DNA from 3 places in the Leisingera sp. NJS201 genome. Region 3 is predicted to be linked to each of the others. Evidence: riboswitches for the same ligand, from Rfam matches in the RefSeq annotation. Region 3 holds a riboswitch; each other region holds the start of a gene.
The links. Region 3 has a riboswitch for cobalamin ahead of ETW23_RS18480 (DUF4198 domain-containing protein). Riboswitches for the same ligand answer to the same signal wherever they lie in the genome.

Region 1 (4,736 bases), 1.2 Mb from region 3:
GATTTGGCCCGCGAGGGTCATGCTGCCGGAAGTGAACCCGTTGGCGGCATAAAGCACGGCGCGTGGTGCCTCCGGCCCAGCTTGCTCGAACTTTTCCAGCCGCTGGTCATAGTCTGCCAGCAATGCGCGGGCCGCCTCTTCGCGGCCCAGAACCTGACCCATCTGCAGGATACGTGCGCGCACATCCTGCAGTGAGCTGGCAGGCTGGAACACCACCACCGGCACGCCAAGACGGCGCAGCATATCCGTGGTGGCAGGTGTTGAATAGGCGCCGGCAATCACCAGATCAGCCTGCAGCAGGTATATCTCCTCAGCCAGCCCGTGATTGACGGGATAAGCCATTGCTGCGTCAGCCATGGCCGAGGCGCGTGTGTCCCGCGCGATATAGGAGACCGAGGCCAGCTGGCCGGGGGCCGCCAGCAGCATCGCCAGCTGGTCGGCACAAAGATTCATCGTGACCACGCGCGACGGCCCGGCAATAGCACCGGTGGCGGCCCACAAAAGAGCCAGGACTATGCCGGGCAGCATGCGCATGGGTCAGAACGCGGCCCTTACGCCGATATAGGCGGCACGGCCGCGCTTGGCGTAGCCCCAGACGTCGGCGTAGTCCTCGTCGAACAGGTTGGTGACGCGCCCGGTCAGCACCACTTTGTCGGTCAAGTCATACTGGGCCGAGACGTTGACGGTGGTGTATTCCGGCAGTTCAGCAGTAGCAAAAGAGCCGAAAAACTGAGTATCCCAGTTGCCTGCTACATGGCGGACATCAGTCGTCACAGAGCCGCGGCCGTTGAAGGTTTTCAGAGTTGCGCTCAGCAGCAGTTCGTGCTCCGGACGGCGAACCTCAACCGAACCATCCGGGTTGGTGGCGTCCAGATAGGTGTAGGACAAGTTCAGATAGAGGTTTTCTGTGGCATCCAGGCTTGCCGCCAACTCAACGCCTTTGCGTTCGCTGTCGCCTGCCTGATTGCGGTAGGAGAACGTGGTTGCGTTCACCATGTAGCTCTCGATCTCTCCTGTCAGCGTCTCGTCGAAATAGGTCACATCAACCAGACCGCGCCCTTGCAGGAACGGCACCTCTACCCCGAAATCAAAGCTGCGGTTTTCCTCCGGCTGCAAGTTCGGATTGCCCAGGTAGGTGGTGGCGCCAAATGTACTGTTGGCAAACAGCTCAAAGTAAGACGGGTTCACGATCCCTGTCCCGGCGGAGCTGTGCAGCCGCACACCGCTGCCTGCGAAAGTATAAGAGGCACTGGCCGTCCAGCTGGTGGCATCTTCGAATACGCTGTTGTTGTCGTGGCGCACGCCAAGCTGCAGATCCAGGCCGTTGGCAAAGCTGCCGCGGTATTCCAGGGCAATCGAACTGGTTTCGCGCGCAAAGGCCGGGTTGGAACTGCTGGAATCCTTTTCCCATTCCAGCATTGCGTTCAAAAGGTGGTCTGCCTGATCCGCCGGCTGCCCGTCCAGGCCAATACTCAGCAGGTAATTTGCTGCTTCGGTCTTGGTCTCTGTCGGGGTGCCGCCATTGAAAGCGCGGTCAAAGTCAGTGCGTTCCAGCGACAACCGATGCTTCAGGCGGCCGCCCAACGTGTCCAGTTCGCCGTAGATCTGGGCCAGTTGCTCATCGCGGTCACTGAATTGCGTGGGATCATCCACAACATAGCTGGCTGCGTCTGTTGCGGTGAAAGAAGTGCTGTCGCTGTCATGGCGCTCATCCGAGGTGCGGACGTTGAAGCCAAGTTTCAGCCGGTCGGTGACGAGGTAATCGCCCTTCAGCTGCAAGGTGCTGCGGCGGATGCCGTCCTCTTCACCGCCATCGCCGGAGGTATCGTAGCCGTCGTCATTGTCATGGGCGAAGCTGAAGGAAATGCCGCCGCGCTCGGTCCGTGACGAGATCCGCGCCGACGCCCGGTAGCCGTCCGAACCCGCCTCGGCGCTACCGCCATATTCGGTGCCGATGCCGCCGGTCCTGGTGATGATGTTGATCACACCGGCTGAGGCGTTGGAGCCATAGAACACCGACTGCGGGCCGCGAAGGACCTCGATCCGCTCGATGTTGGCAGTGTCCAGGCCGGACAGGATGTACTCGCTGTCACCGCCAGAGGCTTCGACACCGTCGATCAGGATCAGCGTGTGATTTGCTTCGGCGCCGCGGATGCGGACCTGGGTAAAGCTGTCGCCGGAGCCGTTTATCATCAGGCCGGGGACCGAACGCAGCGCGTCCTGGACAGTGGTGATACCGCGATCTTCGATTTCTTCGCTGGTCAGAACTGAGACGGAGCGGCCGTATTTTTGGGCCTCAATCGGCGTCAGGCCGCCGGAGACGATGATCTCCGCCAGGTCAGTGACCTCTGAATCCTGGGCGGTTGCGATTGCAGGGGTGACGGCCAGGGCCGCGGCCAGGGACAAGCTTGCCTTGCGCATATTCCATTCCTCCCGGCCCGCGCAACAAACGCAGGCCAAGTGACTGCCCAAGCGGGCAGTGTATTCGGGTCGGGTCTTTGGAAGGCACTGCCTCCGCAGACGGTGAAAACTGCCACCACTACGGAAATCCGTTATCTACGGCGCGCCCCGCACCGGGATAGGGTGATCATCCTGGCAGGTCTCCTGACTCGCGGGTCGAAGCTTTGCCGCGCCTTCCCGCCCCTTGGGGCAGTGGCATTTCGCAGCATTGCTCTCCGCTCACAGTTGCGGGGGCAGTCACGGATTCAGCGCCTGTTGGCTACACTTCACCGTGTTCCCTTTTACCCGGGTGGTTTCCCAGCCGGACCAGAATAGGCGCGACTTAGGCAAACCGGATTTGTTCTGTCAAGCGGAAGCAAACTCAATCGAGATTGCTATGGATTGACTGCAAGGTGAAATGAAAAAACAATTGTTTAAATTTATACACTTACGTCCGAGAATCTTCGTGAAGAAAATTCGGCTTTGAGCACCGGGGATGCGGCTTAAGTCTGAAAGGGAGTATGTCGAACCGCGGCCGATACTGCTGTTCAATCTCATGCGGGACCTATGAGGCGAGCTTTTGCAATGCAGGCAAGCCCGTCGTTGCTCCTTTCCAATGCCAGTTGAAAACTGGAAGGTTCACTTTCTGCGATTAGTGGCAAAAGTGTTTCCTCTTGCCCTGTCTGCTTGCAGCCGCGGTGAAGGAAAGGCGTCTGCGCGCCTTGGGCACTGCCCGCCAAAACGTCCCTGCACCATGCCTAACCCTCCGCACTTCCTTCTGCCATGCAGCGGGCGGTTTCCGGAAGTGCAGCGGGCCGTCGTGCTGCACGCGCGCCGCGAGAATCCGGCACTTCCGCAATGGGCTCGAACCAGCCCTCCCAACCAAGAAAAAAGCCCCGCAGACACCTGCGGGGCTTTCGTTTTCAGCAGCCGTGAGGCCGGGGAGATTACTCGTCGCCCGACTTCAGTGCGGCGCCCAGGATGTCGCCCAGCGATGCGCCGGAGTCCGAGGAGCCATACTGTTCCACTGCTTCTTTCTCTTCTGCAATCTCGCGTGCCTTGATCGACAGGCCCAGACGACGGGTCTTGGAGTCGACGTTGGTGACGCGGACGTCGACCTTGTCGCCAACCGAGAAGCGCTCGGGGCGCTGGTCGGCACGGTCGCGCGCCAGGTCGGAGCGGCGGATGAAGGACTTCATGCCCTCATATTCCACTTCGATGCCGCCGTCTTCGATCGCGGTCACGTTCACGGTCACGATCGAGCCGCGCTTCACGCCGCCAACCGCTTCTGCAAACTTGTCGCCGCCCAGAGCTTTGATCGACAGCGAGATACGCTCTTTGTCGACGTCCACTTCGGAAACAACGGCCGAAACCATGTCGCCCTTGCGGTAGTTCTGGATCGCATCTTCACCGCGCTCGTCCCAGCTGAGGTCGGAGAGGTGAACCATGCCGTCGATGTCGCCGTCGAGGCCAATGAACAGACCGAATTCGGTGATGTTCTTGACTTCGCCTTCGACCTCGGTGCCTTCCGGGTTGGCTTCGGAGAAGACTTCCCACGGGTTGCGCATGGTCTGCTTGAGGCCCAGGGACACGCGGCGCTTGGCACCGTCGATTTCCAGAACCATGACGTCGACTTCCTGGGAAGTGGAGACGATCTTGCCCGGGTGGACGTTCTTCTTGGTCCAGGACATCTCGGAGACGTGCACCAGACCTTCGACGCCCGGCTCCAGCTCAACAAATGCACCGTAATCGGTGATGTTGGTGACGCGGCCCTTGTGGACCGAGGAAAGCGGGTACTTGGCGCCAACCAGATCCCACGGATCTTCCTGCAGCTGCTTCATGCCGAGGGAGATACGGTGGGTCTCTTTGTTGATCTTGATGACCTGAACCTTGACGGTTTCGCCGATCGACAGGATCTCGGAGGGGTGGTTCACACGGCGCCATGCCATGTCGGTGACGTGCAGCAGGCCGTCAACGCCGCCCAGGTCAACAAACGCACCGTATTCGGTGATGTTCTTGACCACACCGTCGACCGCTTGGCCTTCGGTCAGGTTGCCGATGACTTCGGCACGCTGTTCGGCACGCGATTCTTCCAGGATGGCGCGGCGCGAGACAACGATGTTGCCGCGGCGGCGGTCCATTTTCAGGATCTGGAACGGCTGCTTCAGACCCATCAGGGGGCCCGCGTCGCGCACGGGGCGCACGTCAACCTGGCTACCGGGCAGGAACGCAACAGCGCCGCCCAGGTCGACAGTGAAGCCGCCCTTGACGCGGCCGAAGATCGCGCCCTCGACGCG
Region 2 (4,736 bases), 890 kb from region 3:
CAGGTTCCGGATGCAATTCAGGATCGACAGCTGGTGATGAATATCCAAGTGGTTTGTCGGCTCGTCCAGCAGCAGCAGCCCGGGCCGCTGCGCAAGTGCGCGGGCGATGTGCAGCCGCTGCCGTTCGCCGCCGGACAATGTGGCCCATTCGCGGCTGGAAAACCCCTCCATTTCCACCGTCTTCAGCGCGTTTTCAACATGCAGGCTGTCTTCGCCGCTCCAGGGTCTCAACGCTGACAGCCAGGGCGTCCGCCCCAGTTCCACCACCGAACGTGCGGTAATGCGCTCGGCGGTATCAGACTGCTGCTCAACAATCGCGGTCCGCTGGGCGACCTCTCTGCGCGTCAGCTGCGCCAAGGGTTTTTCCGCCAGCAGAACCTCGCCATGCGACGGGCGTGCCAACCCCGCCAGCAGCCGCATCAGCGTGGACTTCCCGGACCCGTTCGGACCGACCAGCGCCAGGGTCTCTCCCGGCTGAACCATCAATGAGACATCAGACAGCAGCAGCTTGCCGCGGATGGCGTAAGACAGGCTGCGGGCTTCGATCTTCATCGCGCCCCCCTGTTCCCGCGTACCAGGATCACCGCAAAGGACGGCGCCCCGATCAGGGCAGTGACAACGCCAATGGGCAGCACCTGGCCAGGGATTATGATGCGCGACACAATGTCGGCGCCAATCAGGAACACCGCGCCGGTCAGCGCCGCGGCCGGCATCAGCCTGCGATGCCCTGGACCGACCAGGAACCGTGCCGCATGGGGAATGACCAAGCCGACAAAGCCGATGGAGCCAACGATGGATACCATCACCGCTGTGGTCAGCGCGGTGGCAAAGATCAGGATAACTTGCACCCGCCGCACCGGAATACCCAGCGAGGCCGCTGAATCGGTGCCAAAGGTAAAGGCATCCAGCGCCCGCGCATGGAACCGGCAGACGACCCAGCCCGCCAGCGCCAGCGGCACTGCCAGCCACACATCCGGCCAGCGCACCCCGCCCATATTGCCCATCAGCCAGAACATGATACCGCGGGCCTGATCGGCGTTGGCGGATTTGGCGATGATAAAAGCAGTCAGCGCGTTGAACAGCTGCGAGCCTGCAATGCCCGCCAGCACGATCTGCGCTGCCGCAGCGCGGCTGCCGCCTGCTCCGGCGGCCCGGGCCAGAACGGCAACAAAGCCAAAGGCCAGCAGCGCGCCGTTAAAAGCGCCGAATGACAACGACAGCGCACCGCCGCCAAGTCCGGCGATGGTGACAGCAACCGCCCCGGTTGAAGCACCGGCCGAGATACCAAGGATATAGGGATCTGCCAGCGCATTGCGCAGCAGGGCCTGCAGCACCACGCCCGCCACCGCCAGCGCCGCCCCGCAGGCCCCCGCCACCAGCGCGCGCGGCAGCCGGTAACTCCAGACAATGCCTTGATCTATCGGATCAACCGGCAGCCCTGCCCCGGCCAGCTTATTGGCCAGAACAGACAGGACAAGGTCAGGCGCAAGCGCGGTTTCCCCGATCATTGCGCCTGCCAGAACCGCTGCAACCAGCACCGGCAAGGCCAGGCACGCGCCCTTGACGCCCTGCCATGTGATTGCAGCGGCTGCACTCACTGGCTGGTGCCGATCACGCTGAGTTCAGCAGCCAGATCCTCCAGCGCCGGAATGGCACGGATGGTGGCATCCATCGCCTGGGCGTCCATCACAACGATGCGGTTGTTCTTGACTGCGTCCATCTGGCTGGCGACCGGATCATTGCGCAGGAAATCCAGCTTTTTCTCGAAGTCATCCGCGGCAAAGCGGCGGCGGTCCATGCGGGCAATCACAATCACCGTCGGATTGGCCTTGGCGATGGTCTCCCAGCCGACCGTCGGCCATTCCTCGTCGGTCTCAATAACATTGCGCAGGCCCAGTTGCTGCATCATGTAGCCCGGCGCGCCCTTCTCGCCTGCCACAAACGGATCGCTTTCCATTTCCGGCGAGGAGAACCAGAACACGGCGGTGGCATCTTCCAGTGCGACCTTCTGCGCCTTGGCAACAGCTGCCGCCTCGCGGGCCTTATATTCGGCGACCAGCTCGGCGCCCTTATCGGCTTCGCCAAAGATCGCCGCCAGTTCCTCGATCCCCTGATACAAGCTGCCGGTGGTGAACATCTGCGTGCGGGTGCCGTCGCCGCCGGTGGTGTTGTCCTTGCCGACGCAATCGGCGGGCATCACATAAGTCGGGATGCCCAGATCATGAAACTGCTCGCGCTTGGCAACAACACCTTCGGGGCCGACGTGCCATTCGTACTGCGCCGCCACCAGGCCGGGGCGTTTGGCCACGACGCTTTCAAAGCTCGGATCGTTGTCGGCCAGACGGTCGATCTTGGCATTCAGGTCTGCGTATTCGGGCAGCACGTCGTTGAACCAGACTGAGGTGCCCAGCACCTTATCGCCCAGCCCCAGCGCGTAAAGCACTTCGGTCGCCGCCTGGCCAACCGTCACCGAAGACGCTGCCGGCGCCTTGAATGTGACCGACTGGCCGCAGTTTTCAATGGTCAGCGGAAAGGTTTCGCTGGCCGCCGCAGCCTGTGCGGCAGCGATGAAGGAAAGGCCGATCAGGCCGGAACGCAAAAACATGATATTCGATCTCCATGTGTCAATGACCGGAGAACGGGTGAAAGGGCATTGACCGGTAAGGCTGAGGGTCTGCCCCCCGCTTGCGGCACCGGAAAACGGCGGCGCATCTTACCGGCAACCTCCCCGGACAACCCCGCCCGGTGTCTTTCGGTTTTCACCGGCAGGTCTCCTGACTGGCGGGTCAATGACTGTGCCGTCTTCCCGGACCATTTTGGCCCAGTGACGTCATGGCACAGCTCTCGCCGCCTACAGTTGCGGGGGCAGTTCCGTTTGGCGCCGGCAGGCACCGCGGATTCCCTCTTAGCCCTTTCGGGACCGGTAAAGCGCGGGTAGCCCATCCCTTTCGCTGCGGCAAGAAAAAGTTACTTTGCAGCAGAAATTCTGCGAACCGGGCACAGCAGGCAGCCTATGGAGGACGGTTTCCCAAGCCACGGCCAGATGGAAATTTCCAGCACAAGCTGCTCCAGGGATGGGACACCCATCGGCCGCAGCCGCAAAAGCGTGGCTGCAAACTGTCCTGAACCATACCGCAGCCCCGTTACTCGACCACGATCAGATCGGTATCCATCGCCTTGAGCATGTCCTTGACGGCCTGCGGCGGCTGCGCGTCCGTATAGAAGACTTCGAATTTGGTATCCTTGCCGACCGACACCGGCGCGCGCTTGTTGAACTTGTCATGATCGGCCACAACAATCCGGACCTGCGCATTGGCCGCCGCGACACGGGCCAGATTTGCCTCTTCGAGATCATGCAGCATGAAGCCCTGTTCGGCATTGATCGCCCCGGCCGAAAAGATGGCAAACTGCACGTTCAGCCGCCGCACCAGATCCAGCGCCTCGGCCCCGAAGGCACCGCCGTCATGCGGGCGCAGCTCGCCGCCCGCCAGAAACACCCGGTTGTTATTGCGCGAGGCAAGCGCATGGGCCACCAGCACGGAATTGGTCACCACAAAGAGGTTTGACCGCTGCCGCAGCTCCTGCGCCACATAAGCGGTGGTGGAACCGACGTCCAAAAAGACCGAATCCCCGTCGCTGATGGTCTTGGCCACCTCGATGGCCAGACGCTGCTTTTCTGAGGCGTGGGTATCCATCCGGTTTTGCAGCGGCAGCTCGTTCACATCCTCAATCAGATGCACCCCGCCATGCACCTTGCGGACCGCTTGGGCATCCTCCAGCGTGCGGATGTTTCGCCGGATGGTTTCATTCGACACGCCCAGCCTGCCGGCCAGATAGCTGACCCGGCAGGACCCCCCCGCCTGCTGCAGCGCCCGCAGGATTTCCTCTTCACGCTGGTTGGTGGTCTTGCGGCTTTTGGTCATTGGGCCTCCTGTTGCGTTGCTACGTCAGAAAGCCACAAAAAACAACACATGCGCCTTTGATACGGCGTTGACAGCCTCAAATCGCTCAGTTTTTGAGGTTAATGTGGCTTATTGTGGTTTTTTATTGACTGACAGACACAACCGCCGCACCATCACAGCAGGCGACGCCAAGAATCGCACAAAATGCCACATATCAGGGAAGTCCTTATGCTGAGAAACTTCAACGCTTTGGGAGCCGTGGCGCTGACAGCCGCCGTTTCCGCTTCATCCGCCTGGGCCGCCGAGTCCTCCGACCCCATCAAACTGACCCTGCACGACTGGTCCGGCCAGTTGATCAACACCAAGATCATGGGCAGCATCCTGCAGGAGGCAGGGTATAACGTCGAATATGTCCAAGCGGACTATATCGCGCAGTTTGCCGGGCTGAAGACCGGCGATCTGCATCTGGCGATGGAAATCTGGGAAACCACCGGGCGCGAGGCGCTGGACGACGCAACCGCCTCGGGCAAAGTGGTCAATGCCGGCGAAACCGGGCTGATGGCGATCGAGGAATGGTGGTACCCCGCCTATATGAAAGACCGCTGTCCCGGCCTGCCCGACTGGCAGGCGCTGAAGGACTGCGCCGAGGAATTCGCAACGGCGGAAACCTCTCCCTACGGTCGCTATGTCGGCGGCCCGGTCACCTGGGGCGGTTTTGACGAAGAACGCGTCGAGGCGCTGGAACTGGAATTTGAAGTGGTCCACGCGGGCACCGATGCGGCGCTGTTTGCCGAACTGGAATCCGCCTATCAGCGCCAGGACCCGATTGTCCTG
Region 3 (4,736 bases):
ACTGAAACGGACGGACGAATTTCGGCAGGATGCGGTGCGTATCGCGCTGACAAGTGGGCTTACGCGTAAACAGGTGGCTGACGATTTGGGTGTCGGAATGTCGACGCTGAACAAGTGGATCACGGCACATCGAGATACTGACGTGGTTTCGAAAGAGGATTTGAGTCTCGCCCAAGAGAATGACCGACTTCGACGTGAGAACCGTCTCTTGAAGGAGGAGAGGGAGATCCTAAAGAAGGCCACCCAGTTCTTTGCGGGCCTAAAGCAATGAGATTTAGGTTCGTCGAAGAACACAGGGGCCACTTTCCAGCCAACCGGCTGTGCGATGTTGTCGGAGTCAGCACGCGTGGCTTGAGGGCTTTCCGTCGTCGCCCAGCAAGCCGCAGGCAGCGGTCTGATATGGTGACATTAGCCCATATCAAAGAGCAATCCCGTCTCAGCCTTGGCAGCTATGGTCGCCCGCGCATGACAGAGGAGCTGAAAGAGATCGGTTTGGATGTCGGCCACCGCCGTGTGGGCAGGTTGATGCGCCTGAACGGCATATCTGTTGTGCGCACACGTAAACACAAGGGCACGACAGATAGTGACCACAAGTTCAACATTGCGCCAAACCTGCTGGACCGGGACTTCGCAGCCAGCCAACCCAACCAGAAATGGGCTGGCGACATCAGTTATATCTGGACGCGCGAGGGTTGGCTGTATCTTGCTGTGATCCTTGATCTGCACTCTCGGCGCGTCATTGGCTGGGCCGTGAGCAACCGCATGAAACGTGACCTGGCGATCCGTGCGTTGAACATGGCAACTGCGTTCCGGACACCGCCGAAGGGCTGCATTCACCACACGGACCGTGGATCGCAATATTGTTCTCACGACTATCAGAAGATCCTACGCCAACACGGGTTCAAGGTATCGATGAGTGGTAAGGGAAATTGCTATGACAACGCCGCTGTTGAGACGTTCTTCAAGACCATCAAAGCAGAGTTGATCTGGCGCAGGTCATGGCCAACGCGCCGAGACGCTGAAATGGCCATCTTCCAGTACATCAATGGCTTCTACAATCCGCGCCGCCGTCACTCAGCATTGGACTGGAAAAGCCCTGTCGCGTTTGAACGGAAAGTGGCTTAAACGAGCACTTGGGGCGGCACGAAAGCGGGACAGGTCCAAACCGGGCTTTGGTAAGCTGTAAGACTTTCTCGTCTCGATGCTCTGTCCCCAAGAAGTCGCTGTTACCGCATGCATCCAGGATATGGCGCCGTACCGCCGCAACCTGAGGAGCAGCCAAACGTTCAGGACGGCAAAGCAAAGTCAGTAACACAGGATCGGCAGACCAGTTAGGGATCAGGTGCGCGAGAAAATGCACCTCTGTCAGCAAGGACGGGAGCAGGGCCGTTCCTTGCCCGGCAAGGACAGCTGCAAATACAAGCTCCATCGAATTGACGCGCAGGCCGGGAGAGACAGGGTGACTTTTCTGCAAAGGCCGGGCTGGCAAAAGGCGCGCGCTGCGCGGACGGCACGGCCGCCGAAATAAACCGCTCCTTGTCTGCGAGACCGGTTCTGAAGGAAAGATTGATGGCCTCTGCCGCAAAATCCGATTTTGAATCATCGGCATGCAATTCCAGTTCGATATCCGGGTAGCGGGACCGAAGCCCGGCGAGGGCAGGTAGGATACGGCGCTTGCCTGCTCCCGCAAGTATCCCTAATTCGTCATTTTTTTCAAAGGTTTCGGATGACACGTCCGGGGCCTTATCCGTGTTCGTGCCTTTAGCACCTGCCGCCAGCCGCTGCAGCCCGGCCAGATCGCCTTCCAGGGGCAGATCCAGGCCAGCGCCCTCCACCGAAGGTGTCAGCACGATCCGCTCCACCAGCGCCCGCAGCGTCTCCTTGGCTTCTTCCATGTCGACAACCAATGTGCCTTCTTCTCGAGGTCTTCAAGAACAGTGGAATCTGCGCGGGGGTCCGACATTGGAATTATCCTCGTTTGCCGGGGTAGGGTACGCAGGGGCGCGCTAAGACAATCGGATCCGTAGTGAAATCAATATTTGGAAATTGCAAATAAAGGTCGACCGATACTCCCGGAAGATGCGCTGCGGCATGATCTGTGAGGCTAACGGGATCGAGCATCGATTGACCAAACTGAACCATCCGTGGAGCTGCGAGGATTGGTAAACAGTCCGGGGGACTTCTCCAGAGTGGCGGCCAACTTGAGCGGATGAACCGCACGCTCAATGAGGCGGCAGTGATGCGACATCTCAACGACAGCCACGATCAGTTACGAACACATCTCGGCGACCTCATGGCTGCCTGCAACTTTGCCCGCAGACTCAAAACTCTCAGCGGCCTCACGCCCTACGAATGCATCTGCAAAATCCGGACTTCAGAGCCAGATCGATTCATCATTGATCCGATCCACCAGATGCCGGGACTGAACAGCTAGCGGCGGCAAGGTGCAACGACGCACTTATATCAAGATAGCAGGTGCCAGCTGCCGGAACAGGAACGTGGCACCTGCCGGCATTCAAGAGTACCGAAAAGGGCCGATTGTTGTTCGTGATCCGCCACTCAATACTAACAGGCCAGCTCATCATGGAGCACCGCAAGGAAGTACTCATTCGGCAATTGAACAGAAGACGGGAAGCTTGACTCAGTAAAATGGTTTTGCCATTCAGCCAGTGTGACCGGTTCCGCGAGTGTTTCAATGCGCAGCGGAAGAAATAGGGAACACGGTGCGGCGTACCCATAAGGGACCAAATCCGTGACTGCCCCCGCAACTGTGAGCGGTGAGTGACGCTGAACATGCCACTGGGATCTTTCCCGGGAAGGCCAGCCGAACCAAGACCCGCGAGTCAGGAGACCTGCCGGACACAGGGCAAAGACTTCGCTAGCGGAGTGTCTGCCCTTTTCCACCGGACGCCGGGGTGCGCGTCTGGCGCGGCTGCCGTTCAGGCTTCTCCGTGCCACTCTCCCCGTTGTTCATTCCTGATTGCAGGTGCGCCTGTGTCGTCGAATGAGGACGAAATGAAACTGAATTATCTGGCTGCAGCTCTGGCCATATCCCTGCCGGTCACCGCATCGGCGCATTTCCAGCTGAACTACACTGAAAACGTGCTGATCGGGAAGCCCGGCGATGTGCCGATGGGGCTGGTGTTCTGGCACCCGCTGGAAAACGGCCATGTGATGGACATGGGCAAACCCGAAGAATTTTTTATGGTTCACAAGGGCGAAAAGGTTGATCTTTCGGACCGCTTGGAACCGGCCACATTCAAGGGCGCGGAGAACGAAGCCGCCGCCTACAGGGCGTCGGTTCCGGTCAAGCGCTCGGGCGACTATGTGGTGGTGACTGTGCCCGCGCCCTATTATGAGGAAAGCGAAGACATCTATATTCAGCAGATTTCCAAAGTCGTGCTGAACCGCAACACCCTGCCCACCGATTGGGATCAGCCGGTGGGCCTGGAAACCGAGATCCTGCCGCTGAACAAGCCCTATAACGTCATTGTCGGCTCTACCTTCTCAGGTCAGGTGCTGGCGGATGGCAAGCCGGTTCCTGGTGCCGAAATCGAGGTTGAATTCATGGCATCAGAGCCTGACCTTGCGGCCTTTTCCACAACCAACCCGACGGTTCAGCCGATGTCCGGCGGCGCCATCGTTGCGATTGCAGACCAGAATGGCGTCTTTTCCTTTGGCATTCCGAAAGCGGGCCACTGGGGCTTTGCTGCTCTCGGCTCCGGCCCGGCGACTGAGCATGACGGCAAGGAACTCAGCCAGGACGCTGTGTTGTGGATCCACGCTGAAGAGCTGAAGTGAGAATAGCACCATGCATATCGTAGACGGCGCATTGTCGAATCCGGTTGTGATCGGCGGCGCGGTTGCCGCCGTCGGCGGTATCGCCATGGGGCTGCGGAGCCTGCCGCTGGAACGTATTCCGGCGGCGGGGGTTCTTTCGGCCAGTTTCTTTGTGGCCTCCCTGATCCATGTCCCGATCGGGCCGAGTTCGGTTCACCTGATCCTGAACGGGCTTGCGGGGCTGGTTCTGGGCTGGGCGGCCTTTCCGGCCCTGTTTGTCGGCCTCTTGCTGCAGGCGGTGTTCTTTGGCTTTGGCGGGCTGACCGTGCTGGGCGTGAACGCCGTGAACATCGCCCTGCCTGCAGTTCTGGTCGGGCTGATATTCCGACCGCTGGTGGCCCGCGGCTCGCCTCTGCAGGGCGCCATCTGGGGCGGTATCGGCGGCGGCGCGGCCATTGCTGCCACAACACTTGCTGTTGCAGTCTCGCTGATGTTGTCCGGCGATGAGTTTATCCTGGCCGCGAAACTGGTGTTCTTTTCCCATATTCCGGTGGTGATCATCGAAGCGCTTTTGTCCGGTGCTGCCATTTTCCTGGCGCGGCGTGTGAAGCCCGAGCTGTTTTTCGACACAAAAGGAAGCCTTGCATGATCCGCTCCTGCATTCTGATCCTTGCACTGCTGGCGCCGCTCCCGGTGATGGCACACAATGTTATCTCAGCTGTCTTTCCGTCCGGTTCCGACATTGAAGGCGAAGTGGGCTTTTCCAACGGTGACATGGCCGCGGACCTGCTGATTGAGATCTTTGACGCGGCCGGCAGCAAGCTGGGAGAGGCCAGAACCGACGGTGACGGCTTTTTCCTGTTCACTCCGTCGGAGCCTGTGACACATATCTTCCGCGGCGATCTGGGTGCTGGCCACGTGGCCGAGATGATGATGGACGGTGCGGAAGTCGCGCA

Region 1: linked by a shared signal. The riboswitch ahead of ETW23_RS02955 (TonB-dependent siderophore receptor) and the one ahead of ETW23_RS18480 (DUF4198 domain-containing protein) in region 3 are both predicted to bind cobalamin.
Region 2: linked by a shared signal. The riboswitch ahead of ETW23_RS14050 (ABC transporter substrate-binding protein) and the one ahead of ETW23_RS18480 (DUF4198 domain-containing protein) in region 3 are both predicted to bind cobalamin.

The regions. Positions count from the first base shown of each region.
Region 1 covers NZ_CP038234.1:601,458-606,193, reverse strand. The annotation lists gene ETW23_RS02960 (ABC transporter substrate-binding protein) at 1-528, opposite strand, end outside; gene ETW23_RS02955 (TonB-dependent siderophore receptor) at 538-2,421, opposite strand; cobalamin riboswitch at 2,577-2,786, opposite strand; gene rpsA (30S ribosomal protein S1) at 3,387-4,736, opposite strand, start outside.
Region 2 covers NZ_CP038234.1:2,844,241-2,848,976, forward strand. The annotation lists gene ETW23_RS14040 (ABC transporter ATP-binding protein) at 1-552, opposite strand, end outside; gene ETW23_RS14045 (iron ABC transporter permease) at 549-1,598, opposite strand; gene ETW23_RS14050 (ABC transporter substrate-binding protein) at 1,595-2,605, opposite strand; cobalamin riboswitch at 2,747-2,940, opposite strand; gene ETW23_RS14055 (DeoR/GlpR family DNA-binding transcription regulator) at 3,144-3,923, opposite strand; gene ETW23_RS14060 (ABC transporter substrate-binding protein) at 4,107-4,736, shown strand, end outside.
Region 3 covers NZ_CP038234.1:3,737,045-3,741,780, reverse strand. The annotation lists one part of gene ETW23_RS18500 (IS3 family transposase) at 1-239, shown strand, start outside; one part of gene ETW23_RS18500 (IS3 family transposase) at 239-1,125, shown strand; gene ETW23_RS26875 (hypothetical protein) at 1,043-1,429, opposite strand; gene ETW23_RS18490 (LysR substrate-binding domain-containing protein) at 1,332-1,895, opposite strand; partial or broken gene ETW23_RS26225 (hypothetical protein) at 2,095-2,434, shown strand; cobalamin riboswitch at 2,660-2,875, shown strand; gene ETW23_RS18480 (DUF4198 domain-containing protein) at 3,016-3,801, shown strand; gene cbiM (cobalt transporter CbiM) at 3,812-4,429, shown strand; gene ETW23_RS18470 (cobalt ABC transporter permease) at 4,426-4,736, shown strand, end outside.